One region of the Salinibacter pepae genome, then DNA from elsewhere that is predicted to be linked to it. Evidence: riboswitches for the same ligand, from Rfam matches in the RefSeq annotation. Region 1 holds a riboswitch; the other holds the start of a gene.

Region 1 (12,099 bases):
GCGCCCTGCGAGGGCTATCCCGTAGCCGCGTGGGCACTGCGACGCGGCCGTCAGGTGCTCTACGAAGTGCCCGATGAGGCGATGTCGAACATCAAAGAAACGGACACGACGTACCTCAAGAGGCAGAGCCGGGTCCTGAGGGCCTTCATGCGGGACCGGCAGGAATGACACCTCCGGACTGGGTGTTACGGCCCCCACCCCGGATCGGGGCCCCACTCCAGAATGGCCGTCCACACCCGACCGATCCGCCACAGCACCTCCCCGACCTCGTCGACCCCCGCCGGCCCAAAGGCCCAGATCCCCCCGGCGATGATGACGAGAACCGCGGTGGTCTCGCCCCAGGACGCCTGCACCCACAGGGCCACCAGCATGCCCAGCCCGGCCCCCAGTGCCACGAACAGCATGCCGGCCCGGACGGAGGCCACGCCGGCTCGTCCCCCCGCCCAGCCCCCACGGGGCGCCGGCAGGCGGGACTCGCCGCCGAGCAAAAGGCCGCCGAAAAAGAAGAGAAGCAGGCCGATCAGGCAAAAAATCGCGCCGTAGGTGAGGGCGCTGCGGACGTAGTTCACGGTGAATGAGGTCTGATGACACGAAGGGAGTCCCCTTAAAGACTTCCGCTGAGCGCCCCTCGGGGCCTCCCCGTCCGGAAGGCGGCAGCCCCAGGGCACGGTTTGTTTTCGTCTTTTGTCTTCGCCCTTCAAATGCACATGCAGGCTGCCGGTCGTCTCGTTCAGCGGATACCCGGAACCGGTCAGGGACGATGCCGATCCGGGAGACGGATCAGGCCCCCCTCCTGGGCTGCGCCCGCCAAACGGTAGACAGCCCCGCTCAATCGACGGGAGCGGATCCGCGGCGCCTGGGTCGACCGCGCAACCTTTCGACCTTGTTACTCTCGGGTCCAGGCCCTGGGCGAATCGATCGTCGTGCCGTCCATGTCCAAGTTGATGAGTTGTCCCGCCCGATGGACGGCACAGATACGCTTCGGCTCGAGGGCCGTCCGTTTCCCGTCAGGTCCCCAGTCGCCGTCGGCTGAGGGGAGCCGTCGTGCCGCGCCTTTGAGGTGGGCCGTTTCGCCACGTATGCTCTACGTTGAGATTTCTCGCTCGCCATGGGCGTCCAAAGCGACCACAACCTCTCGGATGAAGACGTGTCCCACGTCATCGGCATGGCCTGGAAAGACGACGTGCCCTTCGAGGCCATCGAGGCGCGGTACGGACTCGACGAAGAGGCCGTCATCGCACTGATGCGCGCCCGACTGAAGCGGTCGAGTTGGAAGCTCTGGCGCGAGCGGGTCAGCGGCCGCCCGTCGAAGCATGCCGCCCGACAGTCTCTGACCGACTCGGTCAGCAAACGCCCCCCCGGTGCCCGTTCGCTGGAGCCCCTCGACGGACCGAATTCCCCTGCAGATCTGGGGGATGGGTCTCCGTTTCGGGACCGTCCGGGCGACACGGACGACGCACCCGATGTCCCCGAGAACGACGACCCGGACCCGGACGGGTAGCAACCGGCGGGACGCGAGACGCTGATGGGCCGTTCAGCACCCCTTCCGAAGGCGACTCGTCGCGGGCCGACCGCTTCGTTTTTCGCACAGGCGGGCACACCGTCCCCCAGCAGACGAGACAGAATCTGCCCGTCTGTTCTAGACGCCGCCCCGTCACCGTCCCGAGCGCCTGCCCGGCCGTTGGCACTGTAGAGCCACCTCCCCGGGCAACAAGCGTAATAAAGATGATAAAAGGGTCTTCTTTTGATAAAATAGGCGAACCTTCGCCTCTTTCGTGCCGAATGACTTCCTGCAAGGAGGCGACGGGCGCAGGGATTCGGGGCTGGGGACTTCGGCACCGGTCCCCTCGGCAGCGGATGGCATTTGCCGGTCCGGGCGTGGGCGTCGGTCGTTTCTCTCTGTCTCAACAACTGGTCACAGATGCCTCCGTGCTGATGTACCGGATGACACCCCCTGCCTGCTCGTCCGCACGCCCGCGCTTTCTCCTTCTCCCCGCCCAGGCGCTCCTCGTCGGGGGCCTCCTGCTGGCTGCCGCCGCCCCCCCAGTGGTCGCGCAGGACGGGCCCACGGCGGATGCGGGCGAGGCGCCCGAGGAGCGCAGCTACGTAGCCATCGGCGTGAGCGGTACTGATCTCGGGCCGCTCAACGACCGCCTGTCCGCCAACGGCTACCCGACCTTCTCCACAGAGCTGCTTTCCATCGGCGGAGGCACGTACCGTGTCGTGGCGGGTCGTATTCTGCTGGGGGCTGAGCTGAACGGCCTCCTCGCCCCAAATCAGGGGTTTGAGGGGCGGGATGTCTTTCTCGGGGGCGGGTACGGGCTGTTGTCGCTGGGGTATTGGATTGAGCCGACCCCTCGGCTGCGCGCGTTCCCGACGGCGGGCGTCGGGGCGGGCGGCCTCCTGCTCAACATTGGGGACGACGGCTCGACCCATTTTGACGATGTTCTCGCCGACCCGGACCGGTCCGCCACGCTCAGCACGGGGAGCCTGCTGGTGAGCCTAGGGGCGGGGCTGGAGTATCAGTTCGGCACGCCGGGGGGCGATGGGCTTCGTCTCGGCCTGCGGGGCGGCTATCTGCTCTCCGCCCTCAGCTCCGACTGGCAGCTCGGGCAGAGCCGCCTCGGGGGCGGCCCGGACGCCAGCATGCAGGGGCCGTTTCTCCGCCTCACCGTGGGCGGGGTGAGGGCGGCGCTGGGCGACGCAGCCGGCACCAAGCAGTGAACGCGTCCGACGAGGCGCCCAACGATCTCCCGCCTCCACGATTGGTATGCCTGATCTCCCGCTCGTCTCGCATGTCCTCCCGGCCACACTCGCCCTGCTGGTGTACGTGGGCGCTGGTCTCGGGTACGTGCTCACCGCACCTGGGGGCGGCGGGAGCGACAGCACCGGCGGCCCACCACTGTGCTGCGCGGCGCTTGAGCACTACCTTGACACGCATTCGGTTTCGCCCTCCATCGAACACGCCCTGCGCCGCGGCACGGTGGCGGTGGGCATGACCCGCCGACAGGTGATCTTGCTTCGGGGCGTCCCCCGGGCCTACGCGTCCGACGGCGAGCGCCCGCTGCTGATCTACGACGCAGAGGACACTGCGACGCCGTCCTGGCTCCACGTTCGGTTCGAGAACGGGCGCGTCGCATCCGTGCGGCGGGTGCCGGCGGCCGGAGTGCCGGCGTAGCGGGCCGCCGGGGAACCCTGTGGCACATTGGGCATGCCCTCGCACTTGTTTTTCGCCAATCTGCGTATGCCGATGGCCCTCTGGTCCTCCGCGCTCGTGCTGTACCTGCACATCCTCAGCTTCATGCTCACCTACGCCGCGGTGGCGGCCGAGTACGCCCTGCTGCGCGGCCCCACCGATGCCGCCACGGCCCGGTCACTGGGCACGGCCGACCTCGTGTACGGAATTGCCGCCGTCGGCGTGTTCGTCACCGGTGCGGTGCAGGTTCTGTACTTTGGAAAAGGGTTTGCCTACTACATGCAAAGCCCGGTGCTGTGGACGAAGGTCGGGCTGTTTACGCTGGTCGGCGTGGCGTCCATCTACCCCACGCTCACGTTTCTGCGGTGGCAGGCCGAGCTCAACGGCGAGGACGTGCCCGTTCAGAACCTGTGGGGACTCTCGATTCCCTCGCGTTCAGCCGCTCGCAACGGGAGGTTGCGGGGCACCGTCGGGCTTGAACTCGGCCTGCTGACCCTCCTCCCCCTTCTCGGCAGCGCACTGCACTACGGGCTCGGCTGAGACGCCGGGGGAGCTCGGCCCCCACCCGGTGACGATGCCGCGTGCGCCCACGCCCCCTCTTGCCGGCAGGTTCGCACGGTCGCCTCCGACATTTCTTCCACATCACACCGGAAGGGAGGCGCGCATGGACAGACCACCGGGCCGTTCTCATTTAACGTCGCACACATTTTGTGGACCAGAACCTCCTGCCCCAGCGGCATAGATTCCTGGCAGGTGCCTGGCAGCTGGCCGCGGGTCCCAATGACCGCAGTCGGGCGACTGCTCCACGCTCCCCCACAGACCAACAGGCCGATGGACGACACAGACTCTATCCCTTCCCGCTCCGATCTTTTGGACCAGTTCGAGCGACTGTTCGGAAGCCGGACCCCTGACTTCGAGCGGCAGGCCGAGAAATTACAGCAGCTGCGCCGCAGAGTGAGCGAACAACGAGGCGAGCAGTTCGCAGAGGAGTGGTACGAGGTGTACGGCAGCCCGATCGAACTGGGCCGTCTCGCCCATGCCCGGTGGACGGAGCTGAGGCCCAATACGAAGCGGCACGTCGTCGATGAACTCCAGTTGGCGGACCCGGTCGGGGAGGGGATGAACTACCTTCCCGCGTCGGGTTAGCGAGGCGCGGGGCCACGAGTGTCTCTGGGCACCAGCCGGGAGCAGAAGAGGAACAGCCGCCCCTCCGCCCCCACTGAGCGGTGTGTCTCGGCGGCCTCGGCGCTAGCCGACCAGTCGTCTCCGCGCCTCACGGGCCACGCCGGGGGCCGCCACAATCAGGTACCGGTGTCCCGGCACGAGCTCGGTGCCGGGCTGGGGCACCTCGTCGTTGGTGACGTCGAACACGACGTGACTCTGATCCGGGAGCGCGGCGGCATCCAGCTGCTTGCCGGCAGCCGGGGCCTCCAGGGCGACCTGAACCTCCGCCACGTCAAGGTCGCCGGTAACGTCCTCGAAGACCCGCGTGTCCCCGGTCAGGATTTGATTAACCGCGGACTTTGCCCCGGCCCGTTCCGGGTAGACCACCCGGTCAAAGAACGTGCCCTCCTCGTCGAGCTGATCGGGCCGTTCGATCCGGGCAACCGTGCGGATGTCGCCGGTGAGGTGCTTGACGACCGCACAGATTGCAAAGTTTGTTGCTCCGGTCTCCGTGAGGGCAGCGAGGACATCGGCCCGCTTGGGGTCGGCCTGCGCCAGCACCTTCGGGTCTGTGGCGTCCCCTTCGATAACCGTCGCCCCCAGCGCCTGCCGGGCGTCCTCGACGATGTCCGGGTCCTTGTCGATGAGATACGCGTCGTGGCCCTGGTCTCTCAGGACCCGGGCCGTCCGGTGCCCGACGCGCCCGGCCCCGGCGATGATGATGTGGAGATCCTCCGAGTCTGGGGTGGAAATGGCAGTCATGTGGGTGGATGGGCTTCTGGTAGATGCGAGGACGCGCGGCGGGCCGCGTGCCGTGAGGACGTGGAATCAAGATCCCCACGGGCTGTATTCGTCGCCTCGGAGAAGGGTTTCGGCCGCCCGCATCGGCGCCTACTGCGGACGGTACCCCTTTGGCACTTGGTCGGCCACCCGCTCGAACCCGAAGTATCCCGATACCGTCACGCCGTACCGCTCCACGACTTCGCCCTTGTAGTCGACGGTGGCCGGGCCCCGCTCCAGCCAGAACTGGGAGGTCTGGTAGCGGGGCGCCCGTCCGCCCCGGCGCCCGGTGCGCTCTTCCCGCCAGGCCGAATAGGCCTCACTTTGCTTCTCTCCGAGGTAGATGACCTCGGCCGCCCCCTGAAAGTCAAGAATGTGCTCGTCCGGCCCGTCTCCCTCGGTCATGATGTCGCCCACCTCGATGGACATCCGTCCGCCCCCGGAGAAGCCCGATCCAAAGCCGCCGCTCCCCGGCGGGCCCGACGACGAGCTGCCGGGGGGGCCGCCCGGTGCGTTCTGGCGGTAGAACAGCTTGAAGCCCTGTTCCTCGACCCGACCCTCAATCATGGCGAGCATGAGGTGGTGGAAGGACCCGAGGAATGCCTCCCGGCGGGCCTTCTCCCACTCCGCCTCCTGGGCCGGGGTGCCCTCCAGTTCTTCAAAGAACGGCTCCCCATCGTACTGTGTCCGCCGCTGGGTGACCTTGAAGTCCTCCAGGTGGTACTCCACCCGGTAGCCGAGGGCCTGGTTTTCAATCACGATGGGGCGGGCGGCAAAGGCGTCCAGCGAGCCCAGGCCCCCGTCGAAGCTGAGCACCTCCCGGTTTCGGATGTTCGCCTGCTCCGCGTTGGGGGTTTCGCCAAGAAAGGCCGACTTAAATCGCTCGAAGCGCCGCTGCCACTGCTCGTCCCGCTCGGCCTCGACGACGACGCCCTCTCCTTCCAGGACCGTTTCCGGCAGCGCAAACTCGAACCGATACGGCCTCGCCTCCCGCAGGTTGAGGCTCCGGGACGCCGACTCGTACCCCACGAAAGAGACGTACAGCTGCTGCGCCCCGAGCGGCACGCCCGTGAGCCGAAAGCGCCCCTGGTCGTCGGTCGTCGTCCCCCGCATGCTCTCCGCGATGAAAACGTTCACGTCCGACAGGGGGGCGCCGGTCGCCGAGTCTACGACGGTGCCCACCAGGGTGGCCCGTCCGCGTGCAGGGGCGGGCTGCTGGGCGTTGGCCGCCTGCCCGGCGCCAAGTAGCGCACAGAGGCAGAGGAAGAAAGCGAGATGGGGCCCCCCTGTGACACGACGCATGGGACGAAGGCAATCCGGAAAAGAAGCAGTGTAGGTGGGACAGACGGAGTCTGCTCTCCATGGCGTGGGCGAGGACAATGGGCGCCCATCTCCGGCCGCGCACTCATCCCCTGATCGTGTGTGCCCGGCGGGGACAGGGCGTTACAGGGGCAGGGCGTTACAACTGCGCCAGGGTTACAATTGCGCCGAGGCAGGAGACGCATCCGCTCGGGCAGCGCCTTCGTCGGAGCCACACCCGCGGGGAGATCCACAGCCTCCATGGTCGGGAGCCGGTCCGGTTTGGGTCACCGGGACCACCGTCCACAGCGGGACAGGTGGTAAAGCACAGCGGCAATCCGAAGCGACGGGGGTGGAAGCCGGGTCGGAAGCCACACGGCGGATGTGAGGCGACGGGCTTCCCAGGGAGGCACGCAGGCTACACCGCGTCGCTTTCCCAGCCCTCGGTGAAGATGCGGCCGTCGTCGACGCCCTCCTCCTGCAGCATCTCTTCGCTGTCGACCACCATCGGGGGGATCCCGCAGATGTAGTAGTGCGGGTCCTCGAAGCGCTCGTCCACCACATCGCCCAGGTGGGTCTGCACGTGCCCGGTCGGCCCGTCCCAGTCCTCGTCGGACAGGGAGTAGAGCACCTCCAGATTCTCGTGGTCGGCGGACAGGTGGTCGAGGGTCTCCCGGTACATGATGTCCTCCTGCGTCCGCTCCCCGTAGAGGAACGCCGCCCGGCCGCTGCCCTCGCTCAGGTACTGCTTGAGCATCGCGATCATCGGGGTGATGCCCGTCCCGGTCGAGAGGAACACGACATCTCGGTCCAAGTCGCGCAGATGGAGGTTGCCGCTGGGCCGGGTGACGGTGACCTGGTCCCCCACCGACCGGTCGTGCATCCAGGTCGAGGCCGTGCCGCCGTCGTAGCGCTTGATGCCGAGGGCCAGGGCCCCGGTGCCCGGCAGGTTGACCGGCGTGTAGGGCCGCCCGACGACGTCTCCGTTCTGCTCAAACTTGATCACGACGTGCTGGCCCGGCTGGTAGGCGAAGGTGTGGTCCCCCGCCTCAAGGATGAACTGCTTGACCCGAGGGGTCATCTGGTGGATGGAGGTAAGCGTGGTCTCTAGCGTGTCGGAAGCCATGGGGGACGGGTTCTTGCGTTGGTAGAGTTCAGAAGGGGAGTGCAGGCCGCTTTACATCGAGGATGATGGTCGGCAGACCGCAGTCCGGATGGGGTGGAAACGTACAGAAGGGGCGGCGCAGGGCCGACGTACGAGACTGCTTCCTTTAAAAACTGGAAACGGGTTCTTGTGGGTTTTTGCTAGAAGGAAGCAACGGGGGACGGCCGGAAAGATTCCGGGGGCGGGCGATTTTGGTTGCTTAGTTAAGTTGTTGTGTCTCAGTCCGCCTGTCACGAGGAGGCATCCGCTGAGCGTTCCCGGCAGGGTGGCGACGGCGTATGGGTTGAGGGGACGTGGCGTGGCGTCCCCAAACGAATTCCCCTGGCCGCCCTCCACAGGGCCCCCTGTACTGTAACAGGATCGCCACGCCCCACTGCTTGCAAAAATTTCCGCCGGGTGGGCATTGACGTCGATTCGGGCACCCCTTATGATACGGCCGTACATGCGCTAGGGGTGCTTCGACACCTGTGCCTGTGGTCAGTGCAGTGCAGTCGAGGCTGAGATCACACCCTTTGAACCTGACCCGGTTCGCACCGGCGTAGGAACTCGTCTTGGCCCGTCCCGCTCTTCACCCACGGCCGTGGGCAGGGGAGGCACTGCTGGCGCTTCTTTTCTCGTCAATCGCCAGCACAACCTCCGTTCCCGAAATGGACACGATTCGCCTGGGGCTCGAGTGGTTCTTGAACCCGGATCACACCCCCCTTCTTCTCGCCAAAGAACACGGCTGGCTCGAAGACGCCGGCCTGAACCTCGAGGTCATTGAGCCGGAGGAGCATCTCGACGCCGTCACCGCCATCGAAGACGGCGACATGGACGTGGCGGTCACCGAGCCGCTCCACCTCGTTGAGGACCGCGCCGCCGGCCGACCGGTCGTCGGCTTCACCCGGTTCCTGCACACCAACGGCGGGGTGATGTACCGCCCCGACGCCGGCATTGAGCGCCCCCGCGACCTCGCCGGAACACGCCTGCAATATCCTGGGGCCCCCGGCCCCGGCGGCCCCGCGATCGCCGGTTCGATGGTGGCGGCCAACGGCGGAACGTACGACCCCGACGCGTTCACGCCGGTCGACTACGGCTTCTACCACACCGACGCCCTGGTCGACGGAGAGGCCGACGCGGCCACCCTGGCCTTCTATAACTTCGAGCTCGTGGAGGCGGCCCAGCGGGGCCTCGACGCGGAGTTTTTCGCCCTCAAGGATTGGGGCATCCCGGACTTCTGCCAACTCGTCTTGATCAGCACGCCCAGTCGGCTGGAGGAGCGCCGAGACGCCTTCGCCCGCCTCGTGGACGTGCTGCGCCGTGGGATCGACCTTCTGCACCAGCGCCCGGCGGAGGCGCGGGCCGTCTACGCGCGGCGCACCGGGGCGGACCTCGACGACGCACAGACCGACGCGATCTTTGGGGCCACCCTGCCGTGCTTCACGTACGACCTGTCGATGACGGCCCAGTACTACGGGCAGTTGGAGGCCTGGATGGCAGGTCGCGACCTGATCGACGACCGCCCCGGGAAGGAGGCGTACTGGACGAACGCCCTCGCGCTCCCCGGGCCGGGAACGCCGTCGCAAGAGACCGCGGCGGCCCTCAGATGAAGCGCCCGCGCTTTCACGAAAAAGGGCGCGAGCGTCGACCCGCCAGCTCGTCGTCCGCCGTGCGGCCCCCCTCCGTCCTCAACATGCCCGACCGGGCGGCGTACGACGCGCTGTCCAACGAGCAACAACGACGGGGGATCGACTGCACGCTTCCGTTCTTCTACGGACCGGCCACGCTGTGGATCGGGTTGGGATCGTGGGCATGCTGCCCCCCAAACGTCAGTCCTCGTCGTGGCCCTCGTGATTGCCGGCGTCGTGGAGGGCGCCATGGCCATTCGTTTCCTGCTGCTGAGGGCGCCCTGGAAGGTCCGCACGCTTCGGGACGCCTCTCAGGACCAATCACGGCAGGGGCGGCGCTCCCCCCTGACACTGCAACAACTTCGACACGACGGGGCACCTGTGGACCGCGGGCCCGTAACACCTATGCTATCAAAGACACCCCGTGCCTTGCAAGACGAGGACCATCACGTTCACTTCTGATCACAACCGACCGCTTACCATGAAAGCCACCTGGAACGACATCGTTCTTGCCGAGAGCGACGATACCGTCGTCGTTGAAGGCAACCACTACTTCCCGCCCGCGTCGTTGAACAAGGACTACTTTAAGAAGAGCGAGCACCGCACCACCTGCCCGTGGAAGGGCAAGGCCCACTACTACGACCTGGTGGACAACGGCAATCGCGCGGAGGACTCCGCCTGGTACTACCCGGATCCGTCCGACGAGGCCTCCGAGCTCAAGGACCACGTCGCCTTCTACACCAGTCAGGTGGAGGTGACGGAGTAGCACTGCCCCTCGCGGTCCGCCCGTTGGGCCGTCCCTGACTACGTTCACACACGACCGCCCGCCCCAGATGCCTTCTCCTGCCTCCCCCGCCACCGCATCGGACAAAGCCGAGCGCTACGCCGACACCCGTCGCCGCATCGACGCGCTGCTGGACGGCCCGACCGACTGGGTGTCGGCGATGGCCACCGTGGCGTGCGAACTCCACCACTCGTTCGGCCACTACGACTGGACCGGGTTCTACCGGGCGGTGTCCGATGAGACGCTGCTCGTGGGCCCGTATCAGGGCCCGCACGGCTGCCTCCACATCGATTTTGGCCGCGGGGTGTGCGGGGCGGCGGCGCGGACCCGCGAGACGCAGCTGTGGCCGGATGTGTCCAAGGCCCCGGACCACATCGCGTGCCAGTCGTCCACCCAGTCGGAAGTCGTCGTGCCCGTCCTTACGCCGAGCGATGACCTGCTGGCCGTGCTCGACGTCGACTCCGACACGCTCGGCGCGTTCGACCCGACCGACCGGGAGCACCTGGAGGCCCTGTGTCGGGACCTCGGCGAGCAATTCGGCGACACAGAACTGAGGTAGCCCTTGGAGAGCTGAGACAACCCTTGGGGCGGCCCCCCGTCCCCAGCGGGCGTTGTGAACCTCGGCCGTGACACGTGGCCTCCGGCGCCACACGTCGGGCCTCTTCCGGCTCACGTCTTGCCCTCTCCTCTCGCCACTTTCCTGACGCTTTTCAGAGCCCGAATGAGCGAGAACGTCCCGTGGATTCTCAAGATGGCCTGGCGCGACAGTCGCGGCAGCCGCACCCGACTGGCCCTCTACCTCTCTGCTATGGTGCTGGGCGTGGCGGCCCTCGTGGCCATTCGGGGCTTCGGCGAAAACCTGACGCGGACGGTCGACCGGGAGGCGAAGACGCTCCTGGGGGCCGACCTGAAGATCGAGAGCGATGCGCCGTTTCGGGACTCCACCGAGGCGCTCCTCGACTCGATTGGCGGCACCCAGTCGCGCCGCATCTCGTTCGCGTCGATGGCCTACTTTCCCGCCACCGGCGGCACGCGGCTCTCCGCCGTGCGGGCCGTGGAGGGCGGCTTTCCGTTCTACGGCGCCTTGGAGACGCGCCCCGGCGACGCGGCGGCCCGCTATCAAGCCGAGGACGGCGCCCTCGTGGACGGGGCGCTCCTGCGCCAGTTCGGCGTGGAGGTGGGCGACTCCGTCCGCATCGGGGACACGCAGTATCCCATCCTCGGGGAGCTGAAGCAGGCCCCGGGCGAGTCGAGCTTTACCTCGGCCGCCAGCCCCCGCGTCTACCTGCCCCGCGCCCGGCTCGACACATCTCTCTTCGGCCGCGGGAGCCGCGTGGAGTACGAGGTGATGTTCGAGTTCGCGGAGACCCGCGACCTGAATTCGTTGATCGCGGGGATCGACCCCTACCTGGACCGGCACGACCTTGACCTCGATACTGTGGAGGAGGCGGCCTCGGGCTGGCAGGACGGCCTCAGCGACCTGTATCGGTTCCTCGGCCTCGCCGGCTTCGTGGCGCTGCTGCTGGGGAGCCTCGGCGTGGCGAGTGCGGTGCACGTGTACGTCCAGCGCCGCCTCACCTCGATCGCCGTCCTGCGCTGTCTGGGGGCGAAGGCCGGGCCCACGTTCCGCATCTACCTCGCCCAGGCCGGCGTGCTGGGCCTGATTGGGGCCGGCCTCGGCAGCCTGCTCGGCGTGGCCCTGCAGGCCTTCGTGCCGCGCCTCCTGGCCGACTTCCTGCCCGTTGAGGTCGCCTTCGCGGTGTCGTGGACCGCCGTGGGCCTGGGGCTGGTCGTCGGGCTGGGCGTGACGCTGCTCTTCGCGCTGTGGCCGCTGCTGGAGGTGCGGGGCGTCTCGCCGCTCCAGGCGCTGCGCACCGAGGTGGCCCCCTCGACGGGAGGCTGGCGCGACCCCGCCCGGTGGGCCGTGGCCATCGCCGTGGCGGCCACGGTCTCGGGCATCGCCGTGCTCCAGGCGCCCACCTGGGAAATTGGGCTCGGCTACGCCGTCGGCGTGGGCGCCGTGTTCGGGGTGCTCGCCCTCGTGGCCCGCGGCATCATGGCGGGCGTGCGCCGCTTTTTCCCCACCTCCTGGTCCTACCCCTGG
Region 2 (12,099 bases), 480 kb from region 1:
GCTCCGCACGGAGGGCCTGCGCCTCAACGACACCCTGGCCGAGCGGGCCGAGGCCGCCCAGCAGAACGCGCAGGTGCCCGTCGCCGTGGGGTGGAACGGCGCGGTGCAGGGCCTCATCGTGGTGGGCGACACGCTGCGGGACGAGGGGCTGGCCGTGATGGACGCGCTCCGGGGCGACGCGCGTGAGGTCGTGGTGATCACCGGCGACAGCAGCGCGGCGGCCCGCCCGCTCCGCGAGCACGACGCCATCGACCGCGTGATCGCCGAGGTGCAACCCGCCGAGAAGTCCGACCTCGTCCGCGGCCTGCGCGACGCCGGGGCCGTCGCCATGATCGGGGACGGCAGCAACGACGCCCCCGCCCTCGCCGAGGCCGACGTGGGCATCGCCTTCGGCCCCACCGCCCTGGCCGCCGACTCCGCCGACGTGGTGATCCTGCGCGGCGACCTGACCCACATCCCCACGGTGTTCTCCCTCGCCCGGGCCGCCCGCCGGCGCATCCGGCAAAACCTGGCGTGGGCCTTCCTCTACAACGCCGTGGCCATCCCGCTCGCCCTGGCCGGCCTCATCAACCCCCTCTTCGCCGCCCTCGCCATGGCCGCCAGCAGCCTCGGCGTCGTCGGCAACTCCGCCCGTCCCCTGCCCGTTGCGGATTCTCGACCCACCGACGGAAACGAGAAATGACAATTCCTCCACGGCTCGACGCCGGGGGCGCGTCGCTGTTTTTGAACGAGGACCCCGACGCCAACACCCAACTCTCAACCCAAAACTCTCAACCCAAAACCCTCAACCCAAAACCCAAAACCCTCAACCCTCAACCCAATGGACCTCCTCCTCTTCAGCGACGTGCACGGCGACCGCGACGCGTGCCGCCGCCTCGTGGACCGCGCGTCCGAGGTGGACGTCGTCGTGGGCGCCGGGGATTTCTGCCGGATGCGCCGGAATCTCCGGGCCCCGCTCGACGCCCTGTCCGCCATCGACACGCCGACGGTCCTCGTGCCGGGCAACGCCGAGACGGAAGGCGAAATCGCCGAGCAGCTCTCGGCCCTCGACTGGCCCGAGGCCCACGTGCTCCACGGGGAGGGCGTGACCCTCGGCGGCCAGCCGTTCTACGGGATTGGCGGGGGCATTCCGGTGACGCCGTTCGGGCCCTGGAGCTACGACTTCAGCGAAGAGGAGGCCCGCCGCCTCCTGGCCGACTGTCCGGACGGCGCCGTGCTCGTCTCCCACTCCCCCCCGAAGGACGCCGTCGATCGTGACTCGAAAGGCCAGTCCCTCGGCAGCGTCGCCGTGCGCGAGGCCGTCGAGGCCACAGCGCCCCGCTTGACGGTCTGCGGCCACATCCACGGCAGCTGGGAAGAGACCGCCTATGTCGGTCCTACACCGGTCCACAACGCCGGGCCCCACGGGCGCGTTTGGACCCTTTCTGGGGCGGACGGGGCGTAGCTTCATCGCGGCGCCGGAACGTTTATCGCCGTTGAAATTTAATTTCCACAAGAAGTGGTTGCCTGAAGCAGGCAGCATCCCCCTCAGCGGACCTGTCCGACCCCCCGAGGGCCCCGTCGCCGCGCAGCGGGACTGGGGGACGCATTCGTGCTCCGACATAGCGCTCTGATCCCGACCGGATGAACAACCCCGCCTCGCCCTCAGGGACATTTCTCTCCGTGGATGGAGACCGCAGCGCAGAGGCCCCGATTAAGCACCCGGCCTACCGAGATCGCCTCCGCGAGCTCCAGGCTGACGAGAGCCGCCCCCCCGACGAGACGCTGCGGGCCCTTCTTCGACTCGGTGCCGAATGGCTCGACGTGGAGCTTGGGTATCTTGCCCGCATCGACCCGGCCGCATCCACGTACGAAGTCGCGGCGGTCAGCGGGCCCCACCCCACCGTCACGACGGGCAGCACCGCCCCCCTGGCTCAGGCCTACTGTCGGCGCGTTATCGTGCGCGACGACGCCCTGGCCCTCGAGGACGCGCCCGGACAGGGCTGGGACGGCGACCCCGCGTACGAGACGTTTCGGCTGTCCACGTATCTCGGGGCCAAGGTCGTTGCGGATGGGGCGCTGTACGGGACCCTCTGCTTCGTCGACCGGGCCCCACGGCAGGCCTCGTTCGACGCGTCGGACGCCGCGGCCCTCGCCCGCCTCGTCCAGGCCGTGGAGCAGACGCTGGAGCGCCGCCGGCACGAGGCCCGTCCCCGGCAGACCGCGGCCCGCCTGGAGGCCCTGTTCGAAGAGGCGCCCGACATGATCGCCTTCCATGACGCCGACGGGCAGCTTCTTCTGGCCAATCCGCGCCTCTGCGAAATGACCGGCTACGACGCCGACACGCTCACCCGCCGGCACATGTGGGACGTCGATGTCTCCCTGACCCCGAACGACGCCCGGGCCCGGTGGGCCACCATGGCCCCTGGGGATCAGCACCGCCGGGAGGGCCGGTACCGCCGAAAGGAGGGCTCGACGTTCCCGGTGGAGGTCGATCTCCGGTGCATTGCCGTCGATGGGGCGCGCCAGTTCGTGGCGACTGGGTGGGACACCACCGAGCATAGACGGACGGAAAACGCCCTCCGCGAGAAGGAGGCCCGGCTGCGCGGGCTTGCCAACAGCCTGCCGGGCGTGACCTACCAATTTTACGTCCGTCCCGGCGGGGAGTGGGGCTACCACTTCGTCGGGGAGAAGGCCGCGTCCGTCCTGGGGCTCGCCCCGGACCCGGACGGGTTTTACGACCGGTTTGCGCAGTGCATCCCGCCCGAGCACCGCGAGCGATACAGGGCGCGCACGAAGGCCGCGGCCGCGGAGCACCGCCCCGCCCGCATGGAACTGCCGTTCGAGCGGCCCGACGGCACCCGCATCTGGCTCCTCTGTTCTTCGATGCCCGAGCGCAGAGAGAATGAGACCCTCTTCAACGGGGTGCTCCTCGACATTACCGACCGGCGGGAGGCGGAGCAGGCCGTGCAGGCCGAGCGCGACCGGTTCGAAACGCTCTTCCACAACCTGCCCACGCCGGTCGTGCACGGCTGGTCCGACGAGGAGGGCCACCTCCGGGTCCAAACCGTCAACGACACCTTCGAGTCGGTCTTCGGGGTTGGCGAGGAGCAGATCCGAACCAAGGACCTCCAGGCCGAGATCGTACCGCCCGACGCCCAGGACGAGGCGGACTCAATTCGGCGCTGGTTGCTGGCCGGTGAACCGGTGGACCGGGAGGTGCAACGGGAGACGAGCGACGGCACCCGGGACTTTCGGGTCCAGGTGACCCTTCGGGACGACGGCCCGGGCCCGACGGAAGGGTATGCCATCTACACCGACATCACCGAACGGAAGACGACGGAACGCGAGCTCCGCACGCGCGGACGCCTGCTGAAGCAGCTTCGCGAGAACATTACCGACGTGGTGTGGATGAGCCCGGCGGACAAGTCGGAGATCGAGTTCATTAGTGACGCCTACGAGGAGATTTGGGGCCGCCCGATCGATCAGCTCCAAGACCACCCAAACGCCGTGGTGGAGGCGATTCACCCGGCCGACCGCAAGCGGGTCCAGGCGGCCCTGGACACCCAGCGCGAGGACCCGGACGCCTACGAGGAAACGTACCGGGTCGTCCAGCCCGACGGCGCCGTGCGGTGGGTACGCGACCGGGCCGCGGGCGTGTACGGCGAGGACGGGCGGCTCGAACGCATTATCGGGGTGGCCACCGACATTACGGAACGGAAGCGCCGTGAGCAGGTCCTCCAGGAGCGTCAGGACAAGGTAGAGGCCCTCTATACCACGACGAGCCAGGTGCTCCGTGCCGAAAGCACAGCCGCGGTGGGCCGCTCCATCGTGGACCTCGTGAACGAGGTGTTTGGGTACCCTGTCGTCATCGTCCGCGTCCGCGAGGACGAGTGCCTCGTCCCGGTCCAGGCCTCGCCCGACGTCGCCGACCACATTTCCAACCCGTCGTCCTTCGACGTGACGGGCGAGAGCGTCGTGGCCACGGCCTTCCGGGACGGGGAGACCGCCCTGTTCGACGACCTGAGTGCCGTCGACGATTCCGCCGACTACGGGGCGGTGCGGGCCACGGCCGTCGTGCCGATCGGGACGCACGGCACCATCTCGGTCGCGGCCCTGGAGGCCGGGGCCATCGCGAACTTCGACCGCCGCCTGATCGAGATTCTCTCAACCTACGCCGCCCTCGTGCTCGACCGGATCGAGTACGAAGGCGAACTCGTCTCGGCCAAAGAGGAGGCCGAGCGCCTGAACCGGATGAAGAGCGCTTTCCTCGCCAACATGAGCCACGAGATCCGCACCCCACTGACCTCGATCATTGGGTTCGCCGAGGTTATCGGGGACGAGGCCACGAATCTGCTGGAGGACTCGGACTCTCCCCCCGACGCCGCCACCACCCTCGACCAGTTTGCCGCCCTCATCGAAGAGAGCGGGCACCGCCTGCTGGAGACGCTCGACACGGTGCTCAACCTCTCGCGGCTGGAGGCCGGCGAGATGGAGCTTGACTGCAGCCCGTTGGACCTGGCGGACGAGGTGGCGGAGGCCACCGACCTGTTCGAGCCCCAGGCCCTCACCGAAGGCATCGACCTGCAGGGAGAGACGGCGGAGGGGCCCCTCTGGGCTCGTGTCGACGAGGGCGGCCTGCGCATTGCCCTCCAGAACCTCATCTCCAACGCCCTCAAATACACCGAGGAGGGCGGGACGGTCCGCGTCCGGGCCGGCCGGAGGGGGGACGACGTGGTCCTGGAGGTCGAGGACACCGGTGTGGGCATGGACCCCGACCACGTGCCGGAGCTCTTCGAGCCCTTTCGCCAGGCGTCGGAGGGGACGGGCCGGACGTACGAGGGCACGGGCCTCGGCCTGGCCGTCACGAAGCAGGCGATCGAGCAGATGGGCGGCACCATCGCGGTCGAGACGGCAATGGGCGACGGCAGCTGCTTCACCGTGCGGGTGCCCGCGGCGGACGCCCCGAACCCGGCCTAGGGGCGCAGGCGTGGAGACACGGAGAAAGGTTTTGGAAATTTGCCCGCGGCCTGCACCAATCGGCACCCAGACGGTGGACGCTTTCCCCGCTCCTACCTATCGTTTGGGATGAAGCTAGGGGTGTTCGGCGCCGCACGGCGGCCGGGCTGAGAGAGTCCCTCCGAACCTGATCCGGGTCATGCCGGCGCAGGAAAGCACAGTTCTCCCCCGTCGCCCGCCTGGGCGCGTCCACCTCTGGCTTCGCGCGTGCCGTTTCCCTTATCGACTACGCGAAGCCCCATGGACCTGACTGCCCCCCTCGACACCCGCGCCTTCTCCGTGCCCCCCTTTGCGGAGGCCTGCCTGGCCCACGCCGACGAGACGTGGACGGCGGCCTTCGACCACCCGTTCGTCCACGCCCTCGCCGAGGGCACGCTGGAGGCGGACACCTTCACGTTCTACCAGATGCAGGACGCGCGCTACCTGGAGGCGTTCGCCGACGCCGCCTCTCTCCTCTCCACCCAGTGCACAGACCCGGACGACACGCTCTGGTTCATCGACGCGGCCCGCCTCGCGATCGTCGTCGAGGGGGAGCTCCACGAGGGCTACGGCGAGGCGCTCGGGTACGGCCCCGACGACATCCGCCAGCTCCAGCTGACCCCAAACAACCGGGCCTACCAGAACCACATGATCGAGCGGGCCCAGCGGGGGACGCTCGTGGCGGGCACGGCCGCCCTCACGCCCTGCCCCTGGCTCTACGTGGAGCTCGGCCAGCGCCTGGAGCGCGAGATGGGCGACATCCCCGACGACCACCCCTACGCCGAGTGGCTCGCCATGTACCGCGACCCGGAGTTCAACGACTACATGGACAACCTGCTGGAACGCCTGCAACGGTTTGCCGACGCGGCCGACGACGCTGCACGCGAACGCGCCAAGACGGCATTTACCACGAGCGTCCGCTACGAGTGGATGTTCTGGGACCAGGCCTGGACGCAGCAGGAGTGGCCGGTGTAGGAGCGCCTCCGCGTTGCGGGTCCGGCGCCGAAGCGGCCTACAACTGCAGCGTCACGTAGCCCTTCGCCTCCAGCCGAAACAGCTCGTGGAAGCCGTTTGGGGCGGTGTCGATGCCATCGAGAAGATCGCCCTCGGTCACGCCTGTCTTTTGCATCGCGAGGCCGCACGCCACCACGCGAACCCCGGCGTCGAGGCTCTTGCTCAGGGCGTTGGCGTGCGGGCCGCCCGCCACGAGGCCCTTCACGGCGGGCCCCACGACCACCACGTCAGCGGCCGCGGCCGCAAAGCCGTCCGCCTCGCCGGTGAGCGAGGTGCGAGCGCTCATGAGCACCACCGGGAGCATGTCGGCACTGCGGACGAGGTAGGCCGTGCGGGGCGCCTCCGCCGCGGCCCGCGAGGGCGCATCGGGCGGGGACGTGGTGGGCTGTGCCTGGGCGCCCAGCGGCAGCACGAGGGCCGCTGCAACGAGCAAAAGGGACTGCGCGCGGTGGCACACGAGAGCGTTCATGTTGCAAAAAGTCGCGGTGTAAAAAGTCATGTTGTGAAGGGTCGTGGGGAAGGAGTAGAACGTGAGGCCGTTCAGGCGGCCGCGGGGACGCCGCAATGCGCCCCCGTGGTGTTCAGACGTATGGTGTTCAGACGCAAGGGCGTGCATCACCTCAGAACAGAGACCGGAGGCCCGCCACCACGTCGCGCTGCAGCATCGCCAGGGCCGGCACGATCAGCATGAGCACCGCCGTGCCCACCAGGATGCCACCGCCCAGGCTAATGGCCATGGGCACCAGGAACTGCGCCTCCACGCTCCGCTCCAGGATGAAGGGCGCGAGGCCGAAAAAGGTGGTGAGCGAGGTCAGCAGAATGGGGCGGAAGCGCACCTGTCCGGCCCGGACGAGGGCGTCTCGCCACGAGGTGCCCTCGCCGCGCTCCTCGTTCGCAAAGTCGAGCATCACGAGCGCGTCGTTCACGATGACGCCACTGAGTCCGATGATGCCGAAGATGCTGGGCAGGATCAGGTTGTACCCGAGCAGAAAGTGGCCGAGCAGCGCGCCGATCCAGGCGAAGGGGATCGTGCTCATGATGATGAGCGGCTGCACGTAGGAGCGGAAGGGGATGGCCAGGAGGCCGTAGATCGCGAACAGGGCCAGCAAGAAGCCAGCCTGGAGCGCGCCCTGTGCCTTCCGCTGCTCGCGCTGCTGGCCGCCGAACTGATAGGACAGGGTCGGCACCTGCGCCTGCAGGGCCGGGAGCGTGGCCCGTTCGAGGCGGGCCGTGGCCGCCCCGCCCGTGGTGACGGCGGGATTGACGTCGGCGCTCACCGTGACGACGCGGCGCCCGTCCTGCCGGTCGATCTGGGTGGGGCTGTAGCCGAGTGAGACCGTCGCCACCTCCTCCAGCGGCACCTCGGCGCCGCCGGGCGCGCGGATGCGGTAGTCGTGCAGGTCCGCCACGGCGCTCCGCTGGTCGGCGGGCAGGCGCACGTACACCCGCACCTCGTCCTCGCCCCGCTGCAGGCGGAACGATTCCGTGCCGAAGAAGGCCGCCCGCACCTGCCGGGCCACGTCGCTCAGCGTGAGCCCGAGGGAACGGGCCGCCGGCGTCATGCGGAGGGACAGCTCGCGCTTTTCCTCCCAGTCAACTGTTACGTCCTGGACGCCGGCGTACCGCCGGAGCGTGTCCTGCACGACGTCCGCGGCACGCGTCATGGCGTCGGTCGTGGGGGCAAACAGCTGCACAGAGACCGGGTCGCCGCCCGGGCCGCCCGCGGTGCTGGTAAACGCAAGGGACTGCACCCCGGCAGGGGTTCCGACGGTGTCGCGCCACTGCTCTTCGAGAACCGGGGAGGGGACGCTTCGCGCCTCCGCGTCCACCATCTCAATGCTCACCTCCGCCACGTTCGGGCGCGGGGCCGTAAAGCCGGCCTGCGTGCGGCCGCCCGACGCTACCGGCTGGCGGCTCACGGTCGTGTACGTGTTCTCCAGCAGGCGCTCGCCTGACTGCTCTTCCAGGCCACGGAGGACGCCCAGGCCCTGCGCCCGGAGCCGCTCGGCCCGGCGGGCGGTCTCCTCGGCATTGGTGCCCGGCGGCATCTCCAGCTGGGCCGTCACCACGTTGCCGGGGATGCTGGGGAAGAATTCGTTCTTGACGTACCCGTTCGCCACGAGACTAAACGTGACGACGAGGAGCGAGAGCCCGCCGGCCAGCGTCACCCCGTAGCGGCGGGTGGCGAACCGGAGGAGCCCCGTCAGCGGCCCGTGGACGAACGCCACGAGGCGGTCGTGGACCCCGGCACGGACCCCGTCAAGCCATTGGCCCACGGCGGTGGACGGGCCGTCGTCGCCGGTGCCGTGGGACAGGTGGGCCGGCAGCACGAAGAGCACCTCCACCACCGACACGATCAGCACGAAGATGACGACCGTGGGGATGTCGCCGAGAAACTTCCCGATCGTGCCGCCCACGAAGAGGAGCGGCGCGAACGCGGCGATCGTCGTGAGCACGGCAAACACCACGGGCGTGGCCACGCGCTGGGTGCCCTCCACGGCCGCCGTCAGCGGGGCGCCCGCGCGCTCCTGCTCGGCGTAGACGTTCTCCACCACCACGATGGCGTCGTCCACCGCAATGCCCATCGCGATGATGAAGCCGAACACCGACAGCATGTTGATCGACACGCCGAACTGCTGCATAAAGACCAGCGCGCCGACGAACGAGAGAAGGATGCCCGAGGCGGTCCAGAACGCCTTCCGGGGGGCCAGAAAGAGCGTGAGCACCACCAGGACGAGAACCAGCCCCAGGACGCCGTTCTCGACCATGATGGTGAGGCGCGTCCGCAGGCTCTCGGCACTGTTGCGCCAGACGGTGGCCTCGATGCCCCGCGGCAGGGACGGCCGAAGCGTCTCGCTGAGGTAGGTCGTGACCGCCTCCTCCACGGCCAGCGCCTGCTCGTCGCCCGTCCGGAAGACGTTGAGCAGGACGGCGGGATCGCCGTCAAATCGCGTGCGGAGGTCCGAATTCTGCTCAAACCCGTCCACGACGGTCGCCACCTCCCCAAGCCGCACGTTGGTGCCGTCACTCCGGCTTAGCAGGACGATGTCTTCGAAATCCGACGTCGTGTAGTTCTGTCCCTCGGTCCGAATGGTGATGTCCGAGTCCTCCGTCTCGATGCTGCCCCCGGGGAGGTCGAGGCTCCCCTCGCGGACGAGCCGCGACACCTGCGCCAGCGTGAGCCCGTGCGCCCGCAGGGCATCGCGGGACACTTCGATAGAAATCTCCTCGTCGGGCACGCCACTGACCTCCGCGTACGAGACCTGCGGGGTGCGCGTGAGATCCCCCTCGGCGCGTTGGGCGGCGTTTTTGAGGGCGCGCAGGGACGCCTCTCCGTGGAGGGCCACCTGGAGCACCTGCTCGCGGTTGGTCACCTCCGTCACGACCGGCTCCTCCGCGTTTTCGGGAAACGACGTGACGCGATCGACCTCCGACTTGATGTCGGTGCGGGCGCGGTCCAGGTTGGTGCCGCGCTTCAGCTCCGCGGTCACCACCCCAATGTTGTCCGCCGCGGTGCCCAGCAGCCGGTCGATGCCCTCGACGCCCTCGATGCGGTCCTCCACGCGCCGAATGATGTCGTCCTCCACGTCCTCGGGGGCAGCGCCGGGGTAGCGCACGCGCACCTCCACGGCGTCGAGGCTGAACTCGGGAAAGTTCTCCTGCACCACGAGCCCCCCGGCCACGCCCCCGCCGACCAGGAGGAGCATCATAAGCAGGTTGGCCGCCACGCCGTGACGCGCAAACCAGTCAATGGCGCGGTTCATGAGACACTAGAGGGGAAAGCGGAGTGGGGCAATGCCCCCTCCTGGCGATTCATCGACGTGAGGGAGAGGCGCTGCGACGAGAAGCGGCTACAAACAGAAAAAGCCCCCGCTCCCGGTCCGGAAACGGGGGCCAAGTCTGCACGTCCCGGCGGGACTACAGGTCGTTGAGCCAGGCGCGCAGCATCCAGCGGTCCTCTTCAATCTGCTCACTGAGGTCCTCGAGCACGGAGACCGCACCGGCGTCGTCGGCCTCCTCGGCCCGCTCGGCGAGATGCTGCACCTGCTCGTCGAGGGCCGCGAGGTCCGCGATTACGACCTCGACCATCTCTTCGGCCGCCGGGGTGCTCGGGTCCTCCTCCAGAGAGGCCAGATCCAGAATGTCGGCGAGGGTGTGGACGGGCCGGTCGCCCCGGCTGCGCACCTGCTCGGCGATCGCGTCGATGGCATCGTTCCAGAAGGTGTAAAGCGTCTCGAACTCCTCGTGGAGCGTAAAGAAGTGGGGACCGGTCACATTCCAGTGGTAGTGCCGCACCTTCTGGTAGAACACCGTGGCGTCGGCCAGAAGGTCGTTCAGCCCCGTCGTTACGTCGGCCTCCGCCCTCTCCGGGGCGACGTCCGTGCTAGGGGCGGAAGCGGTCGTCGTGTTGGGGTCGGGAGCGGACATAAGGGTCAGGGGGTCGGGTTTTGTGGCGAGAATACCGCGAACCAGCCGTCGTCGGAGGCCTGTGGGCCCCTTCGGTGTCGTGCACTTTCTGCAACTACTTGTATTTACATGTGTTTCTTATGGGCGGCCGGGCCGTGTGAAGCCTACGTTGGCGCGTCTGCCCGATCGTGGCGGGGCGGCGGACGGCTGCGATCCGCCCTACACGTGCAGCGCGAAATGCTGGAATGCGAAGAGGGCGGCGAACGCCAGCGTGGCGGCCGCCCCCGCGGTAGGCCCGGGCACATCCTCCAGCGCATCCGGGATGAGCTCCGCGAAGACCATCCAGATCATCGCGCCGGCCGCCAGCCCGAAGCCAACCGGCAAAAACGGCTCGAAGACGAGCACGAACAGAAAGGCGGGGACCGCCATGAGGGGCTGCGGCAGGCTCGTAAAGATGCTCCACCCGGCCGCCTTCCAGAGGGGCGTGCCGCGCGGCACGAGCACCAGGCTGATGGCCAGGCCCTCCGGAATGTTGTGAACGGCGATGGCCGCGGTAATGAACGCCCCCAGCTCGTCGCCGCCCCCGTAGGAGACGCCCACCCCCACCCCTTCGGCAAACGAGTGCGCCGTCATGATCCCCAGGATGAGCAGCGCCTTCCGGGCGTCGGCCCCCGCAAGCTCGGCCACGTCGCGGTCGTCGCCCCGGCTGATAAAGGTGTTGGCCCCCAGGATGAGGACCAGACCGACCAGAATGCCGACCAGGGTGCGGCCCGTGCTCAGCACAGATCCCTCAGCGATGAGGCTGTGACTGGCCGCCAGCATGAGCCCGCCCGCGGCGGCGTTGAACACGCCGAGCCACCAGTCGCCCACGTCCCGCACGAACAGGAAGGGCACCGCGCCCAGGCCGGTGGCGACGGCCGTAATGGTGGCGCCGAAGAGAACGACCCAGACGCTGGTTTCGACAACCATTGCCAGTGGAGTATGGAAGAGCGTGGAAGGCTGAGGGGGGGCAACGGCGTCCCCCAGGCGGATGCCTCTCGGCCCGGCCCGGGTCGCACGCGGCCCCTCTCGCATTTGATTGTTGTCGGCGCCCCCGCATCGTTCCCTCCTGTCGGCTCTGGATGAGCCCCGCCTCCTACAGCACTTCGAGGGGGTGGGGGATCGTCGACCGGCTCAGGTCGAAGCGGTCCATAAACTCGCAGACGCAGATCTCGCCGGCGCCGCGGTAGATGAGGTCCACCATCCGCAGCCGGACCGGGCTGGCGAGCGCCTCGAGCCGGTCGGCACGGGTGTCAATGGTCGGCTCGGAGAGCATCTCCTCCGGCGACGCACCGCAGGGACAAGACGGAGCAGGGTCGGCCTTGCAAATGAAAACGGTTGGGGGCTCTTCAGGCAGGCGTGTCCGGCAGGGGGCTCTCGACCCCCGAATCCGTGGGCTCCACGTCCGCCTCAGCCGCATCCACCGCGCCGGACACCTCGAAGAAAAACCGGTCCTCCCCCAGCATTCTCGTCACGCCCGCCTCATCGAGCATGTCCTTCACCGGTCCCTTCACGCCGGCCAGGTAGAGGGCGACATTGTGCCGCCGGCAGGTTTCGATCACCTTCTTCAGGGCCCCCACGCCGGTGGAGTCGATGCGGTTGACCGGGTACATGTCCACCACGGCCGCCTGGAGGGAGGGGTCCTGCGTGTCGATCCGCCGC

The links. Region 1 has a riboswitch for thiamine pyrophosphate ahead of OJA40_RS11700 (ABC transporter substrate-binding protein). Riboswitches for the same ligand answer to the same signal wherever they lie in the genome.
Region 2: linked by a shared signal. The riboswitch ahead of tenA (thiaminase II) and the one ahead of OJA40_RS11700 (ABC transporter substrate-binding protein) in region 1 are both predicted to bind thiamine pyrophosphate.

What each region holds. Positions count from the first base shown of each region.
Region 1 is NZ_CAMTTE010000001.1:2,802,515-2,814,613, reverse strand. It holds gene OJA40_RS11750 (hypothetical protein) at 1-168, shown strand, start outside; gene OJA40_RS11745 (hypothetical protein) at 186-569, opposite strand; gene OJA40_RS11740 (TIGR03643 family protein) at 1,109-1,501, shown strand; gene OJA40_RS11735 (hypothetical protein) at 1,936-2,724, shown strand; gene OJA40_RS11730 (hypothetical protein) at 2,771-3,178, shown strand; gene OJA40_RS11725 (DUF2214 family protein) at 3,251-3,736, shown strand; gene OJA40_RS11720 (hypothetical protein) at 4,028-4,342, shown strand; gene OJA40_RS11715 (potassium channel family protein) at 4,445-5,122, opposite strand; gene OJA40_RS11710 (carboxypeptidase-like regulatory domain-containing protein) at 5,252-6,442, opposite strand; gene OJA40_RS11705 (ferredoxin--NADP reductase) at 6,858-7,565, opposite strand; TPP riboswitch at 8,044-8,166, shown strand; gene OJA40_RS11700 (ABC transporter substrate-binding protein) at 8,252-9,193, shown strand; gene OJA40_RS11695 (DUF427 domain-containing protein) at 9,693-9,977, shown strand; gene OJA40_RS11690 (GAF domain-containing protein) at 10,045-10,554, shown strand; gene OJA40_RS11685 (ABC transporter permease) at 10,717-12,099, shown strand, end outside.
Region 2 is NZ_CAMTTE010000001.1:2,321,765-2,333,863, reverse strand. It holds gene OJA40_RS09760 (heavy metal translocating P-type ATPase) at 1-682, shown strand, start outside; gene OJA40_RS09755 (metallophosphoesterase family protein) at 821-1,444, shown strand; gene OJA40_RS09750 (PAS domain S-box protein) at 1,624-4,959, shown strand; TPP riboswitch at 5,066-5,169, shown strand; gene tenA (thiaminase II) at 5,239-5,952, shown strand; gene OJA40_RS09740 (DsrE family protein) at 5,990-6,460, opposite strand; gene OJA40_RS09735 (efflux RND transporter permease subunit) at 6,612-9,755, opposite strand; gene OJA40_RS09730 (Dps family protein) at 9,910-10,419, opposite strand; gene OJA40_RS09725 (ZIP family metal transporter) at 10,618-11,367, opposite strand; gene OJA40_RS09720 (ArsR/SmtB family transcription factor) at 11,534-11,713, opposite strand; gene OJA40_RS09715 (SulP family inorganic anion transporter) at 11,787-12,099, opposite strand, start outside.